DNA from 3 places in the Streptomyces sp. NPDC030799 genome. Region 1 is predicted to be linked to each of the others. Evidence: riboswitches for the same ligand, from Rfam matches in the RefSeq annotation. Region 1 holds a riboswitch; each other region holds the start of a gene.
The links. Region 1 has a riboswitch for cyclic di-AMP ahead of ACZ41I_RS29935 (transglycosylase family protein). Riboswitches for the same ligand answer to the same signal wherever they lie in the genome.
Positions count from the first base shown of each region.

Region 1 (4,588 bases):
ACGCGCGGCCCGCGACGGCCACCGGGACGCGGAGGCCCACCCGGGTGCGGATACGGTCGGGGAGTGACCGACCAGCACCATCCCCGGACCGCCCCCGGCTCCACCACGGACTCCGCCCCGGACTCCGCTCCGGCCCTGTTCACCTGGGAGTTCGCCACCGACCCCTACCCCGCCTACGCCTGGCTGCGCGAGCACGCGCCGGTGCACCGGACACGGTTGCCCAGCGGGGTCGAGGCCTGGCTGGTCACCCGGTACGCCGACGCCAGGCAGGCGCTGGCCGACCAGCGGCTGAGCAAGAACCCGGCACATCACGACGAGCCCGCGCACGCCAAGGGCAAGACCGGCATCCCCGGCGAGCGCAAGGCCGAGCTGATGACCCATCTGCTGAACATCGACCCGCCGGACCACACCCGGCTGCGCCGGCTGGTCAGCAAGGCGTTCACCCCGCGCCGGGTCGCCGAGTTCGCGCCCCGGGTGCAGGAGCTGACCGACCGTCTCATCGACCGGTTCGCCGCGACCGGCTCGGCCGACCTCATCCACGAGTTCGCGTTCCCGCTGCCCATCTACGCCATCTGCGACCTGCTCGGTGTCCCGCGCGAGGACCAGGACGACTTCCGGGACTGGGCGGGCATGATGATCCGGCACGGCGGAGGGCCGCGGGGCGGGGTCGCCCGGTCCGTCAAGAAGATGCGCGGCTACCTCGCCGAGCTGATCCACAGGAAGCGCGAGGCGCTGCCCGCCGAGCCCGCGCCCGGTGAGGACCTCATCTCCGGGCTCATCCGGGCCTCCGACCACGGCGAGCACCTCACCGAGAACGAGGCCGCGGCGATGGCGTTCATCCTGCTGTTCGCCGGCTTCGAGACGACCGTCAACCTCATCGGCAACGGCACCTACGCCCTGCTCACCCACCCCGGGCAGCGTGCGCGGCTGCAGGACTGCCTGGCCGAGGGGAAGAGGGAGCTGCTGGAGACCGGGGTGGAGGAACTCCTGCGCTACGACGGCCCGGTGGAGCTGGCCACCTGGCGGTTCGCCACCGAGCCGCTCACCATCGGCGGACAGGACATCGCGCCGGGGGACCCGGTGCTCGTGGTGCTCGCGGCGGCCGACCGGGACCCGGAGCGGTTTTCCGACCCGGACGTCCTGGACCTCGCCCGCCGCGACAACCAGCACCTCGGCTACGGCCACGGCATCCACTACTGCCTCGGCGCGCCGCTCGCCCGGCTGGAGGGCCAGACCGCGCTCGCCACCCTGCTCACCCGGCTGCCCGACCTGCGGCTCGCCGTGGACCCGGAGGAGTTGCGCTGGCGCGGCGGGCTCATCATGCGCGGCCTGCGCACCCTGCCGGTCGAGTTCACCCCCGCGGCCGGCACAGCAGCGGAAGGCTGAACGTGAAGGGCGTTCAACTTTGTGATCTTCACGTGATCTGCGCGGCATTAACTTGTGACAAGTGATCGTCTGCCGATACGTTCACCCATCAGCGTGGCGAAGGATTTCAGCGCGCCGCGCCGGTCTTGCTGTCGCACGAAAGGCTTCCGCATGCTCTCCGGGAACGGTCGTCACCGTCGCCCCCGCCAGGCTCCGGCCCTCCTCGTCGCAGCCGGAGTGACCGGCTCGGCCATCGCGATCCCGCTGCTCGGCGCCGCGAGTGCCAACGCGGCCGACGGCACCACCTGGGACAAGGTCGCCGAGTGCGAGAGCGGCGGTTCCTGGAGCGCGGACACCGGGAACGGCTACTACGGCGGCCTGCAGATCTCCTTGGACGACTGGGGCAAGTACGGCGGCACGCAGTACGCCGACAGCGCCGACCAGGCCAGCCGCTCGCAGCAGATAGCCGTCGCCGAGAAGATCCTGGCCGACCAGGGCACCAGGCCGTGGGCCACCTGCGCCGTGCTCTCCGGACTGACCTCCGACTCCGGTTCGGTCGATGTCGACACCGGCGTCGGCAACCCCGGCGACACCGGCGGGTCGGGTGACACCGGTGGCCCGGGTGACACCTCCGGCTCGGCCGGCAGCTCCGACTCGTCCGGTCTGCCGGATTCGTCCGCGTCCAACTCCGGGACCGGCTCCGGATCCGGTTCCGGTTCTCGCTCGGGCACCGACTCGGGCGCCAACTCCGCCTCCGGTTCGGACTCCTCCGGTCCGGATTCCTCGGGCCCCGATTCCTCCGGCTCCCCCTCGGGTTCCGGCGCCTCGCCGTCTCCGCACCAGAGCCACCACGCCACGAAGACCCCGGACGCGACCGGCGGCCCCACCGGAACCGGCAACCCCAAGTCCGACAAGACCGACACGCCCGGCTCGTCCGGCAATGGCGACTCGCAGGGCGGCGACAGCTCGCCGACGGCAACCCCCGGTACCGACGAATCGGACAATTACCAGCAGCCCGCCGGTTCTTGGAGTCTGGTCGACACCGGCGCGCTCAGCAGTGGCGGACGTCACCGCGGTGACAGTGCGGACGAAAGCGTGACAAACGGTCAGAACGCCCCCTCTTCCGGCCGCCATGCCGGCCGTGCGGCGGACACCTATACCGTGCGCGAGGGGGACACCCTCGCCTCCATCGCCGACTCCCTGGGCGTCGACGGCGGATGGCATGCGCTCTACGACGGGAACAAGGGCGTCATCGGCGCCGACCCGAACCACATCACCGCCGGTCAGACCCTGGAAGTCGGTTCCGAAAAGGGTGCAAAGTAGCGGCAGTTGACGCCCTGTTTCGCCGGTGATGTCCGATTCGGTGAAAGTGTGGGATGAGTCTCAGAAGCCCTGATCGTCTTTGAAATTCCCCCGATCACGTGTCTACGGTCAGGACCGCTCGTCACCACGAGCCCCGGCAGTCGCAACGCCGAATCCTGCCAGCGGTTGCCCGGGAACAGTCGTCGCGTCAAGCGCCGTGGGCAGGAGCGGGGGACCCAAGGTAAGTGCCGGTCCCGGCGGTTGACGCCGGCACCGGCTGGGGGTGAAGCCGCACCTCGCGCAAGCGAGCGTGCGGCCGGGCAACTCAACCGGCCCGAACCCGACAGCTCACCTCGCAGGCGTCGGTGAGGGGATCGATCCATGCTGTTCTCCGGCAAGGGCAAGCACCGTCGTCCGTCCAAGGCCGTCCGCGCCATCACGCTCGCCGGTGTCACCGGCGCCGCCGTCGCCGCCCCGCTGATGGCGGCCGGCAACGCCTCCGCCGCCACCGCCTCCGAGTGGGACGCGGTCGCCCAGTGCGAGTCGGGCGGCAACTGGTCCATCAACACCGGCAACGGCTTCTACGGCGGTCTGCAGTTCTCCGCCTCCACCTGGGCCGCGTACGGCGGCACCGCCTACGCCCCGCAGGCCAACCAGGCCACCAAGGCGCAGCAGATAGCCGTCGCCGAGAAGGTCCTCGCCGCGCAGGGCAAGGGCGCCTGGCCGGTCTGCGGCACGGGTCTGTCGAGCGCCGCCTACAACGGCTCCGCGCCCAGCACCACCTCGAAGACCACCGCGCCCAGCACCACCTCGAACACCACCGCGCCCAGCACCACCACGCGCTCCGACCAGCAGGCCGCCTCCCGCTCCGCCGAGCGCACGGCCCCGTCCGCGAGCAAGACCGTCACCACCCCGACCGGCAAGAAGGTCAAGAAGGGCGACGGCGAGTACAAGGTCGTCACGGGCGACACCCTCAGCACCATCGCCGAGAAGCACCACGTCGCCGGCGGCTGGCAGAAGCTGTTCAAGCTGAACAAGGACATCGTCGAGGACGCCAACCTCATCTACCCGGGACAGCAGCTGCACCTGAAGTAAGCGACAGCGGCCTTCGGGTCCGCCCCCCGTCCCCACGGGCTCCCCGCCCCGGCGCGTGTTCCCCCGTACGCGCCGGGGCGGGGTCTTTTCTGCGCCCCGCCTTTTCCGTGCGCCGCTCGCCTTTTCTGTGTGCCCTCTGCATCCACCCTTTGTTCCGCACGTGAACAATGGGTACCGTCTGCGTGTCCTCCCCGTCCACGGGACGGTCGGTCGGTGGCCGATCCCCCGGAGACGGTTAGGCTCTAGTCGCAAGGCGCAGCCGTAAGGCAGCAAGCCCCGCACTTCCAGCGTCACATCCAAGAAGGAGATGCTCGTGCCGTCCATCGACGTCGTCGTAGCCCGGGAAATCCTGGACTCCCGAGGCAACCCCACGGTCGAGGTCGAGGTCGGCCTCGACGACGGCAGCACGGGTCGTGCCGCCGTCCCGTCCGGCGCCTCGACCGGCGCCTTCGAGGCCATCGAGCTGCGCGACGGTGACCCCAACCGTTACCAGGGCAAGGGCGTCGAGAAGGCCGTCCTCGCCGTCATCGAGCAGATCGGCCCGGAGCTGGTCGGCTACGACGCCACCGAGCAGCGCCTGATCGACCAGGCCATGTTCGACCTGGACGCCACCGACAACAAGGGCTCCCTCGGCGCCAACGCCATCCTCGGTGTCTCCCTCGCCGTCGCCCACGCCGCCTCCGAGGCCTCCGACCTCCCCCTCTTCCGCTACCTGGGCGGCCCGAACGCGCACCTGCTGCCGGTGCCGATGATGAACATCCTCAATGGCGGCTCGCACGCGGACTCCAACGTGGACATCCAGGAGTTCATGATCGCCCCGATCGGC
Region 1 covers NZ_JBVIDS010000013.1:96,388-100,975, reverse strand. Annotated here, with positions in the region: gene ACZ41I_RS29950 (nucleoside triphosphate pyrophosphohydrolase) at 1-67, shown strand, start outside; gene ACZ41I_RS29945 (cytochrome P450) at 64-1,386, shown strand; gene ACZ41I_RS29940 (transglycosylase family protein) at 1,537-2,688, shown strand; cyclic di-AMP (ydaO/yuaA leader) riboswitch at 2,871-3,044, shown strand; gene ACZ41I_RS29935 (transglycosylase family protein) at 3,049-3,762, shown strand; gene eno (phosphopyruvate hydratase) at 4,070-4,588, shown strand, end outside.

Region 2 (4,588 bases), on a different contig from region 1:
CGCCGACCCCGCCGGTGCCGACACCCTGGGCGCCACCGTGATAGCGCCCATCGTGGAGGAATCGGCCAAGGCCGCCGCCGTTCTGCTCGTCTTCCTCTTCCGCAGACGTGATTTCACCGGGATCGTGGACGGGGTGGTGATAGCCGGGACCACCGCCACCGGCTTCGCGTTCACCGAGAACATCCTCTACCTGGGTACGGCCTTCGGGACCGACCAGCTCAGCGGCGGCCGTGGCATCGCCTCCGTCACCGCCGCCACCTTCTTCGTGCGCATCGTGATGTCCCCGTTCGCGCACCCCCTGTTCACCACGTTCACCGGCATCGGCTTCGGCATCGCCGCGCTCTGTGCCGAGCGGCAGCATGCCCGGCGGGTGCTGTTGCCGCTGTGCGGTCTGCTGCTCGCGATGAGCATGCACGCCTTCTGGAACGGCTCCTCCACCTTCGGCGAGTTCGGGTTCTTCGCCGTCTACGGCGGGTTCATGGTGCCCGCGTTCGGGTTGCTGACCTGGCTCGCGATCTGGACACGGCAGCGGGAGCTGCGGACCGTGCGCTCGGAGTTGCCGGCGTATGTGCCGGCCGGGTGGCTGGGGCCCGCCGAACCCCTCGCGCTCGGGTCGATGAGGGCACGGCGGGCGGCCCGTGACTACGCCCGCCACCACGCCGGGCGGCCTGCGGCGCGCGCCGTGGCGCAGTACGAGGCGTACGCGACGTCGCTGGCGTCTCTGCGGCACCGGGGGCGCCGGGGGAAGGGCGGGGCGGACTTCGTCGTACGGGAGCGGGAGCTGCTGGACGAGCTGTGGAAGCGGAGGGAGGTGGCCCGGCCGGCTCTGGAGTATGCGGCCAGGGCGACTGTTCCGGCGCCGGTCCGCTGGGCTCCGCAGTTCGGATATCCGGCGGGGCCGATGCCTACGGCGTACGGGCCGGCGTACGGACCGGCGTACGGGTATCCGGCGGGGCCGTATCCCGGGGGCAACCCGTATCGCTCATAGGCCTCGGGCCGCGGGAAAGATCAAGCCGACGCTTGCGTCAGCTTGGTCAGCTCCTCGTCCGTCAGTTTCAGGTCCGCCACCCCCAGCAGGGCCGGGAGCTGCTCCACCGTGCGGGCCGAGGCGATCGGGGCCGTGATCGTCGGCTGGGCGGCCAGCCAGGCGAGGGCGACCGTGGCGACGGGGGCCCCGTGGGCGGCGGCGATCTCGTCCAGGGCCGCCAGGACCTGCCGGCCGTGCGCGGAGTCGGCGTACTGCTGGGCGCGGCCGGCGCGGGCGCTGTCGACCTTGGTGCCGGGGCGGTACTTGCCGGTCAGGAAGCCCGCGGCGAGGGAGAAGTACGGCACGGCGGACAGGCCCTCGCGGGCGGCCAGGTCCTGCAGCGGGCCCTCGTAGGTGTCGCGGGAGACGAGGTTGTAGTGCGGCTGGAGGGCGACGTAACGGGCCAGGCCCTCGCGGTCGGAGAAGTCCAGGGAGGCCTGCAGCCGCTCGGGGCTGATGTTCGAGGCGGCGATGTACCGGACCTTGCCCGCCTTCACCAGCTCGTCCAGCGCGCCGATGATCTCCTCGACCGGCACCTCGGGCTGGTCGAAGTGCGTGTAGTAGAGGTCGATGTGGTCGGTGTCCAGGCGGCGCAGGGAGGCGTCGGCGGCGGCCTTGATGTTGGCCGCGGACAGGCCCTGGTACTCGGGGTGCTGGCTGACCTTGGTGGCGATGACGACGTCGGCGCGGTTGCCGCGGGCCTTGACCCACTTGCCGATGATCGTCTCGGACTCACCGCCCTTGTTGCCCTCGATCCAGGCGGAGTAGGCGTCGGCGGTGTCGATGAAGTTGCCGCCCGCGGCGGCGTAGGCGTCGAGGACGGCGAAGGAGGTCTCCTCGTCGGCGGTCCAGCCGAAGACGTTGCCGCCCAGGGAGAGCGGGAAGACCTTGAGGTCGGAGGAACCGAGCTTGCGCAGAGAAGTCATGCCTTGTGCCAACGCCGGCGGTGGATGATCGCATTCCACCGCCGGCGCCGAAATCCCTCGAAAGGAGATCAGGGGGTGAGCCCCTTGTCCCGCAGCCACGGCGCCGGGTCGATGCCGGCGGCCTGGCCGTTCGGGTGGACCTCCAGGTGGAGGTGCGGGCCGGTGACATTGCCGGTGGCGCCGATGCGGCCGATGACCTCACCGGTCGAGACCTTCTGGCCGACCCGGACGTTGATCGAGGACTGGTGGCAGAACCACAGCTCGGTGCCGTCGTCCAGGGTGAGGACCGTGCGGTAGCCGTAGGCACCGGCCCAGCCGGCCTGGGTGATCGTGCCGCTGTGGATGGCCTTGATGAGGGTGCCGGTGGGGGCGGCGAAGTCGAGCCCGGTGTGGTAGCCGGAGGACCACATGGCGCCGGGCTGGCCGAAGGTGCCGGTGATCGTGTACGAGACGACGGGCAGCTGGTACTGCTTGGCCAGCTCGGCCAGGCGCTTGGCCTCGGCCGCCTTCTTGGCGTCGGCCTCCGCCTTCTCCTTGGCGGCGGCGGCCTTGGCGGCGGCCTCCTGCTCCGCCTTGGCCGCGGCGTCGGCGGTCTGCTTCTCGGCGGCGGCGAGCGCGGCGGCGGTGGCCTTGCTGTCGGCCTTGCTCTGCTGCTGCTCGGCCTGGGCCATGATCCGGTTGCGCAGTGCCTCGCCCGCGTCGGAGTCCTTGCTGTCGGCCGAGGTCACGCCCATGGTGCTGAGCGCGGTGGAGTTCGTCCGGGGTGCGTCGGAGGAGTCGTCGCCGAAGAGGTGGCCGACGGAGTCCAGGTCCGGCAGGGATATGGAGACCGGCGGCTTGCCGGTGTTGGCGCTGGCCATGCCCCCCGCGCCGACCGCGGCCAGCACGCCGACGCCGAGGACGGTGGAGCTGCGCGCGAAGCCGCCGCGCTGCTTGGTGACGCGGTGCCGGCCGCGGACCGGGGCGACGGAGTCCTCGGTGGGGTTCCACTCCTCCCAGGGGCCCTCTTCGGCGCGGTAGGTGCCGTAGCCGAAGGTCTCGGGCTCGGCCGGCGCGGGCATGAACGGGGCTTCTGGGGCAGGCCGGTTGGACGCCACTCGGGCGCACTCCTTTCCTTCCTCCGCCTACCGGGTTAGCTGACGGGTTCGGAGCAGGAAGGTCTCCTACGCGCGTATACCAACTGCGGCATTCGCACGATTCACCCCAAGGTGGTGGTTCCCCGGTTCCCTCGCGGGATTCGGCGCGTGCGCACGGAGCCGTCTCTTGTGACGGCTGGGACGACCGCGCTGCGTTATCGAACGTTAATAGACCTGCCGGTTACTTTCCAAGCCGTTCGACTTGATCATTAACGATTTCGAGCGGGGACTTACCGGTCAGGAGCGCCGCAAAGCGGGCGAGTTGTCCGGCGTTCAGGAGTCTCGGCGTTTTTGATGGTGTCTCAGATGTTCTGCGCACGGCGGTCGCCCAGTCACCGTGGGTGACCTGGCGGGAGGGGGCCGTGAATACCGGTGTGCGTGCCGCCCTGCGCATGGGGTACTCTGGAGTCACAACGACGCGGGGTGGAGCAGCTCGGTAGCTCGCTGGGCTCATAACCCAGAGGTCGCAGGTTCAAATCCTGTCCCCGCTACTGAAGGCCCGGGGCCGGAATCCAGTGGATTCCGGCCCCGGGTGTTTTCAGCCTCCCAGCAGATGCCTGTTCGGCGCCTTGGCGAGTGCCTCCAGCTCCGGCACCACGGCCACCTGCGCACCGGCCGTGACCAGGACCCCCGTGCCGTCGGCCGCCGAGACGAACGTGTCCGGCTCACGCCACGCGGTGACCACCCTGCGCACCCCGGCCCGCAGAATCAGCTCGGCGCAGGGCGCGGGCCGCGAGGCCCGCCGGGCACAGGGCTCCAGGCTGCTGTAGACCGTTGCGCCGGCCAACCGGGCATCCGCCGGGTCGATCTTCGCCAGCGCCGCCTCCTCCGCGTGGACCACGGGGTCGTCGCCCTCGCGTGAATGGCCCCGGGCCAGCTCCGTCCCGTCGGCGGCGACCACGACCGCGCCGACGCTGAACGCCGTCTCCGACGGCGGGCACAGCGCGGCCAGCTCGCAGGCGGTGCGCAGCCAGTGCCGGTCGGCGGCGACGGGGGCCGGGCCGGTGCCGGGGGCCGTGGGCTCGTAGCGCATGAGGACCACGTCCTCGATGCGGCGGGTCTCGGTGAGGCGCAGCCGGCCGGGCTGGTAGGCGCCCGGGCCGAACAGGCGGGGGGCGGCCGGATCGCCGACGAACAGCGGCGCGAGGACCAGCTGGAGCTCGTCGGCGAGGCCCAGCTGGAGCAGCTGGGTGTGGACCGTGCCGCCGCCCTCGACCATCAGGCGCCGTACGCCGCGCACGTCGTGCAGATGACCCAGCAGGGCGTGCCAGTCGAGGTCGGGGCCGAGCGGGACGATGCCGGCGGCGGCGCCGAGGAGGCGTGCGGCCCGTTCGGCGCCCTTGTCGGTCGTGTAGACGAGTTTGTCCCCGCCGGTGTGCCAGAAGTGGGCGTCGGGATCGAGGTCGCCGGTGGCGGTGACGGTCACCTTCAGCGGGTACTCCGGCCTGCCCCCGGCCACCCGGGCCGCGCGGCGCTCGGCGGAGTTGACCAGCAGCCGG
Region 2 covers NZ_JBVIDS010000016.1:20,191-24,778, forward strand. Annotated here, with positions in the region: gene ACZ41I_RS33585 (PrsW family intramembrane metalloprotease) at 1-988, shown strand, start outside; gene ACZ41I_RS33590 (aldo/keto reductase) at 1,009-1,953, opposite strand; gene ACZ41I_RS33595 (M23 family metallopeptidase) at 2,022-3,050, opposite strand; cyclic di-AMP (ydaO/yuaA leader) riboswitch at 3,060-3,206, opposite strand; tRNA gene ACZ41I_RS33600 (tRNA-Met) at 3,507-3,580, shown strand; gene ACZ41I_RS33605 (dihydrofolate reductase family protein) at 3,628-4,588, opposite strand, start outside.
Region 2: linked by a shared signal. The riboswitch ahead of ACZ41I_RS33595 (M23 family metallopeptidase) and the one ahead of ACZ41I_RS29935 (transglycosylase family protein) in region 1 are both predicted to bind cyclic di-AMP.

Region 3 (4,588 bases), on a different contig from region 1:
CCGTCCTCCATGCCGGTCAGGAAGACGACAGGGAACTCCAGGCCCTTGGCGGTGTGCAGGGTCATCAGGGTGATGACGCCGTCGCCGTCCTCCTCGTCGGGGATCTGGTCCGAGTCGGCGACCAGGGCGACCTGCTCCAGGAAGTCGGCCAGCCCCACCGGCTCGCCCTCGCCGCGCTCCTGCTCGAACTCCAGCGCCACGGCCGCGAGTTCCTGGAGGTTCTCGATGCGGGTCTCGTCCTGCGGATCGGTGGAGGCCTGCAACTCGGCGAGGTAGCCGGTGCGTTCCAGGACCGCCTCCAGGACGGTGGCCGGTCCGGCGCCGGACTCGGCGATCGTGCGCAGGTCCTCCATCAGCGTGTTGAACCGCTTGACCGCGTTGGTGGAGCGCGCGGCCATGCCGTACGCCTCGTCCACACGCTTCAGCGCCTGCGGGAAGCTGATCTTCTCGCGCTGGGCGAGGGCGTCGACCATCGCCTCCGCGCGATCGCCGATGCCCCGCTTGGGCACGTTGAGGATGCGGCGCAGCGGCACCGAGTCCTCGGGGTTGGCGAGGACCCGCAGATAGGCGAGGACGTCCCGGACCTCCTTGCGCTCGTAGAAGCGGACCCCGCCGACGACCTTGTAGGGCAGGCCGACGCGGATGAAGATCTCTTCGAAGACACGGGACTGGGCGTTGGTGCGGTAGAAGACGGCGACGTCGCCGGCCTTGGCCTCGCCCGCGTCCACCAGGCGGTCTATCTCTTCGGCGACGAACTGCGCCTCGTCGTGCTCGGTGTCGGCGACGTATCCGGTGATCCGCGCGCCCTGGCCGGCGTTGGTCCACAGGTTCTTCGGGCGGCGGGACTCGTTCCGCTCGATGACCGCGTTGGCGGCGGACAGGATGGTCTGGGTGGAGCGGTAGTTCTGCTCCAGCAGGATCGTCGTCGCGTCCGGATAGTCCTCCTCGAACTGGAGGATGTTGCGGATCGTCGCACCCCGGAAGGCGTAGATCGACTGGTCCGCGTCACCCACCACGCACAGTTCGGCGGGCGGGAGGTCGTACTCGCCGGGCGGGGTGTCCTCATCGTGTTCCCCGGTGCCGACGAGCTCCCGTACGAGCGCGTACTGGGCGTGGTTGGTGTCCTGGTACTCGTCGACCAGGACGTGCCGGAAGCGGCGGCGGTAGTGCTCGGCCACGTCCGGGAAGGCACGCAGCAGGTTGACCGTCGTCATGATCAGGTCGTCGAAGTCGAGGGCGTTCGCCTCGCGCAGCCGCGACTGGTACAGGGCGTAGGCCTGGGCGAGGGTCTTCTCGAAGCCGTCGGTGGCCTGGGCGGCGAAGTCCTCCTCGTCGATCAGCTCGTTCTTCAGGTTGCTGATCTTGGCGCTGAAGGACTTCGGCGGGAAGCGCTTGGGGTCGAGGTCCAGGTCGCGGCAGACCAGGGCCATCAGGCGCTTCGAGTCCGCGGCGTCGTAGATCGAGAACGACGACGTGAAGCCGAGCTTCTTGCTCTCGCGGCGCAGGATGCGCACGCACGCGCTGTGGAAGGTCATCACCCACATCGCGTGCGCGCGCGGGCCGACGAGCTGCTCGACGCGCTCCTTCATCTCGCCCGCGGCCTTGTTGGTGAAGGTGATCGCGAGGATCTGGCCCGGGTGCACGTGCCGCTCGGCGAGGAGGTGGGCAATGCGGTGGGTGAGCACACGCGTCTTGCCGGAGCCGGCGCCGGCGACGATGAGCAGCGGCGAGCCGGCGTGCACGACCGCGGCACGCTGGTTGTCGTTCAGCCCTTCCAGGAGGGCCGCCGCGTCGAGCGCGGGGCGGGGGGCGCCGTCGCGGTAGTAGGCGTCCCGGTCCGGCGGCACGTCGAACTTCCCGCCGAACAGATCGTCCGGAATCGACTCCGGAGCGTGATCGTCCTCGGGCGGCGGCGGGGGCTCCTCCTCGCGCCCGCGAGGGGGCTGGAGGTCCGCCAGGAAGCTGTCGTCAAAGAGGCTGCTCATCGCTCTACGAGTCTAGGGCGCCCCACCGACAACCGGTCGCCGTCCCGGCAAGATGGCCGACCGGCGAAGCGGCGGACATCCTGAGGCACGGCCCTGACGCTGCGGAATCACCCGATGACGTGGACGTGATCCCGACGCCGGATCACGAAAATGTATCGGACATATCACGCACCAACCTTCACACTAGTCACACCGGTTGGCTAGGTTGCCGTCAGGCCGCGTGCGCGGCCTCCGCCGAGTCCGGCGCGCCCGCACGGCGCCCGGAGCCGGGGACCCACCGAATCCTGGGGTGAATCGGCCGACTCCCGCCCGGGACGAGGCCGTAGGGCAACCCTTCCGAACCGCCGCCCGAACCCGACAGCTAACCCGGTAGGCGGCTCACTGGAAGGAGTCGCCTCCCTTGGCGTCGCACCGCAAGACGCGCCCCGGCGGGGCCATCGGGACGGGCCTGCGCACCCCCGCCCTCGCCACCGCCGCCCTCACCTCCATGGCCGTGCTCTCGCAGACCGCAGAGGCCACCCCGGGTACCGATCACGCCAAGCCGAGCCTGGAGGAGGTCGAGAAGAAGGTCGACGACCTCTACCGCCAGGCGGAGTCGGCGACCGAGAAGTACAACGCGGCCAAGGAGCGGACAGGAAAGCAGCGGGGCCGCGTCGACGCCCTGCGCGACGACGTCGCCCGGCGTACCGAACGCCTCAACAAGGCCCGGGAGGAGCTGGGTTCCTTCGCCGCGGCCCAGTACCGCACCGGCGCCGCCGCACCCGACACGGCCACCTTCCTGCTCGCGGACAGCCCGCAGGACTACTTCGACCAGAGCCAGCTGATGAACCGGCTGACCTCGCGGGAGAAGAGCGCGGTCGACGGCTACATCGGCGAGCAGGCCGCGACCATGAGGAAACGGCGGGAGGCAGCGGAGAGCCTGCGGACGCTGACCGACTCGCAGCACGACCTGCAGACCGCCAAGGCGACCGTCCAGAAGAAACTCGCCTCCGCGCGCAAGCTGCTGTCACAGCTGACGGCCCAGGAGAAGGCGCGGCTGGCCGCCATCGAGCGGGAGAAGCAGCAGGAGGCGGCACGCAAGGCGGCCGAGCTGGCGAAGCGGCAGGCAGCCCAGCAGCAAGCCGCTTCGTCGCCGTCCTCGTCGTCGTCATCCTCCTCCTCGTCGTCCGGATCCGGTTCGACGGGCTCCGGCTCGACCGGGTCCACGGCCCCCAGTTCGGACGGCACGAAGGCCGAGAAGGCGATCGCCTTCGCCCGCGCACAGATCGGCAAGCCGTATGTGTGGGGCGCCACCGGGCCGGACTCCTACGACTGCTCGGGCCTTACCCAGGCCGCCTGGAAGGCGGCCGGCGTCACCCTTCCGCGCACCACGTACGACCAGGTCCATGCGGGCACCACGGTGTCACTGGCCGACGCCCGGCCGGGCGACCTGGTCTTCTTCTACGACGACATCAGCCACGTCGGCCTCTACATGGGCAACGGCATGATGATCCACGCCCCGAAGCCGGGCGCGTACGTCCGCGAGGAGTCGATCTACTACGGCGGAGAGTCGATCATCCACAGCGTGGTCCGACCGGGCTGACCGAACCGGCCGACTTCGCCCCACGCGCGCGTACCGGCGTTTTCGCCCTCCACGCGCGCGTGCCCTTCCCGGGCAGGGACCGTGCGGCTCCCTAGCATCGGGCGCATGCCCGGCATCCCAGGTCTGCGTCCATGGTGGGCGGAGCGGCCCCCCGCGGCCGGGGCCGCCGTGATGGCGACCGGCATCCTGTCGGTCGGGCTGCATGTGACCGGACACGAGGCGCTCTCCCGGGTGACGCTCGCGATGACCGGCGTCGCCTGGGTGGCGCTGGCCGCCGACTTCGTCCTGCGGCTGCTCTGCGAGCGGCAGCGCTGGGTGGCCGAGGCGGAGAGCCCCGGCGCGCTCACCTCCGTCGCCGCGACCACCGTGCTCGGTACCCGGGTGTCGGAGCTGGGCCGGCAGGCCGCGGCCGAGGCGCTGCTGGCGCTCGCGGCCCTGCTGTGGCCGGTGCTGCTGGTCCTGGTCGTCCGGCACTGGAGGCGGCGCATGCCGGGAGCGGTGTTCCTGTGTTGTGTGGCCACACAGGGGCTCGTCGTACTGGCCGCGACGCTGGCCGCGGCCCAGCGCACGGCATGGCTCGCGCACGCTGCGCTGGGCCTGTTCTGGCTGGGGCTGGTGCTCTACGGCCTCGCGCTGGCCCGCTTCGACGCACGGCAGGTGCTGGAGGGGGCCGGTGATCACTGGATCGCCGGCGGAGCGCTGGCGATCTCCGCGCTGGCGGGGGCGAAACTGCTCGTCGCCGGGGATGCGGGCCTGTATCTGTGGGACGAGGACGACCGCGGTGTGCTGCGCACCGTGACGGTCGCGCTGCTCGTCCTGGACCTGGCCTGGTATCTCGTGCTGCTGACCGCCGAAGCGGTGCGGCCCCGACGCGGCTACGACGTGCGGCGGTGGGCGACGGTGTTCCCGATGGGGATGACGGCGGCGGCGACGCTGACCGTCGCGACCGTCCTCGCCGTCCCATGGCTCAGATGGCCGGGACGGGTGCTGCTGTGGGTGGCGGTGGCGGGGTGGCTCGCTG
Region 3 covers NZ_JBVIDS010000007.1:135,951-140,538, forward strand. Annotated here, with positions in the region: gene pcrA (DNA helicase PcrA) at 1-1,985, opposite strand, end outside; cyclic di-AMP (ydaO/yuaA leader) riboswitch at 2,208-2,377, shown strand; gene ACZ41I_RS19155 (C40 family peptidase) at 2,386-3,567, shown strand; gene ACZ41I_RS19160 (tellurite resistance/C4-dicarboxylate transporter family protein) at 3,673-4,588, shown strand, end outside.
Region 3: linked by a shared signal. The riboswitch ahead of ACZ41I_RS19155 (C40 family peptidase) and the one ahead of ACZ41I_RS29935 (transglycosylase family protein) in region 1 are both predicted to bind cyclic di-AMP.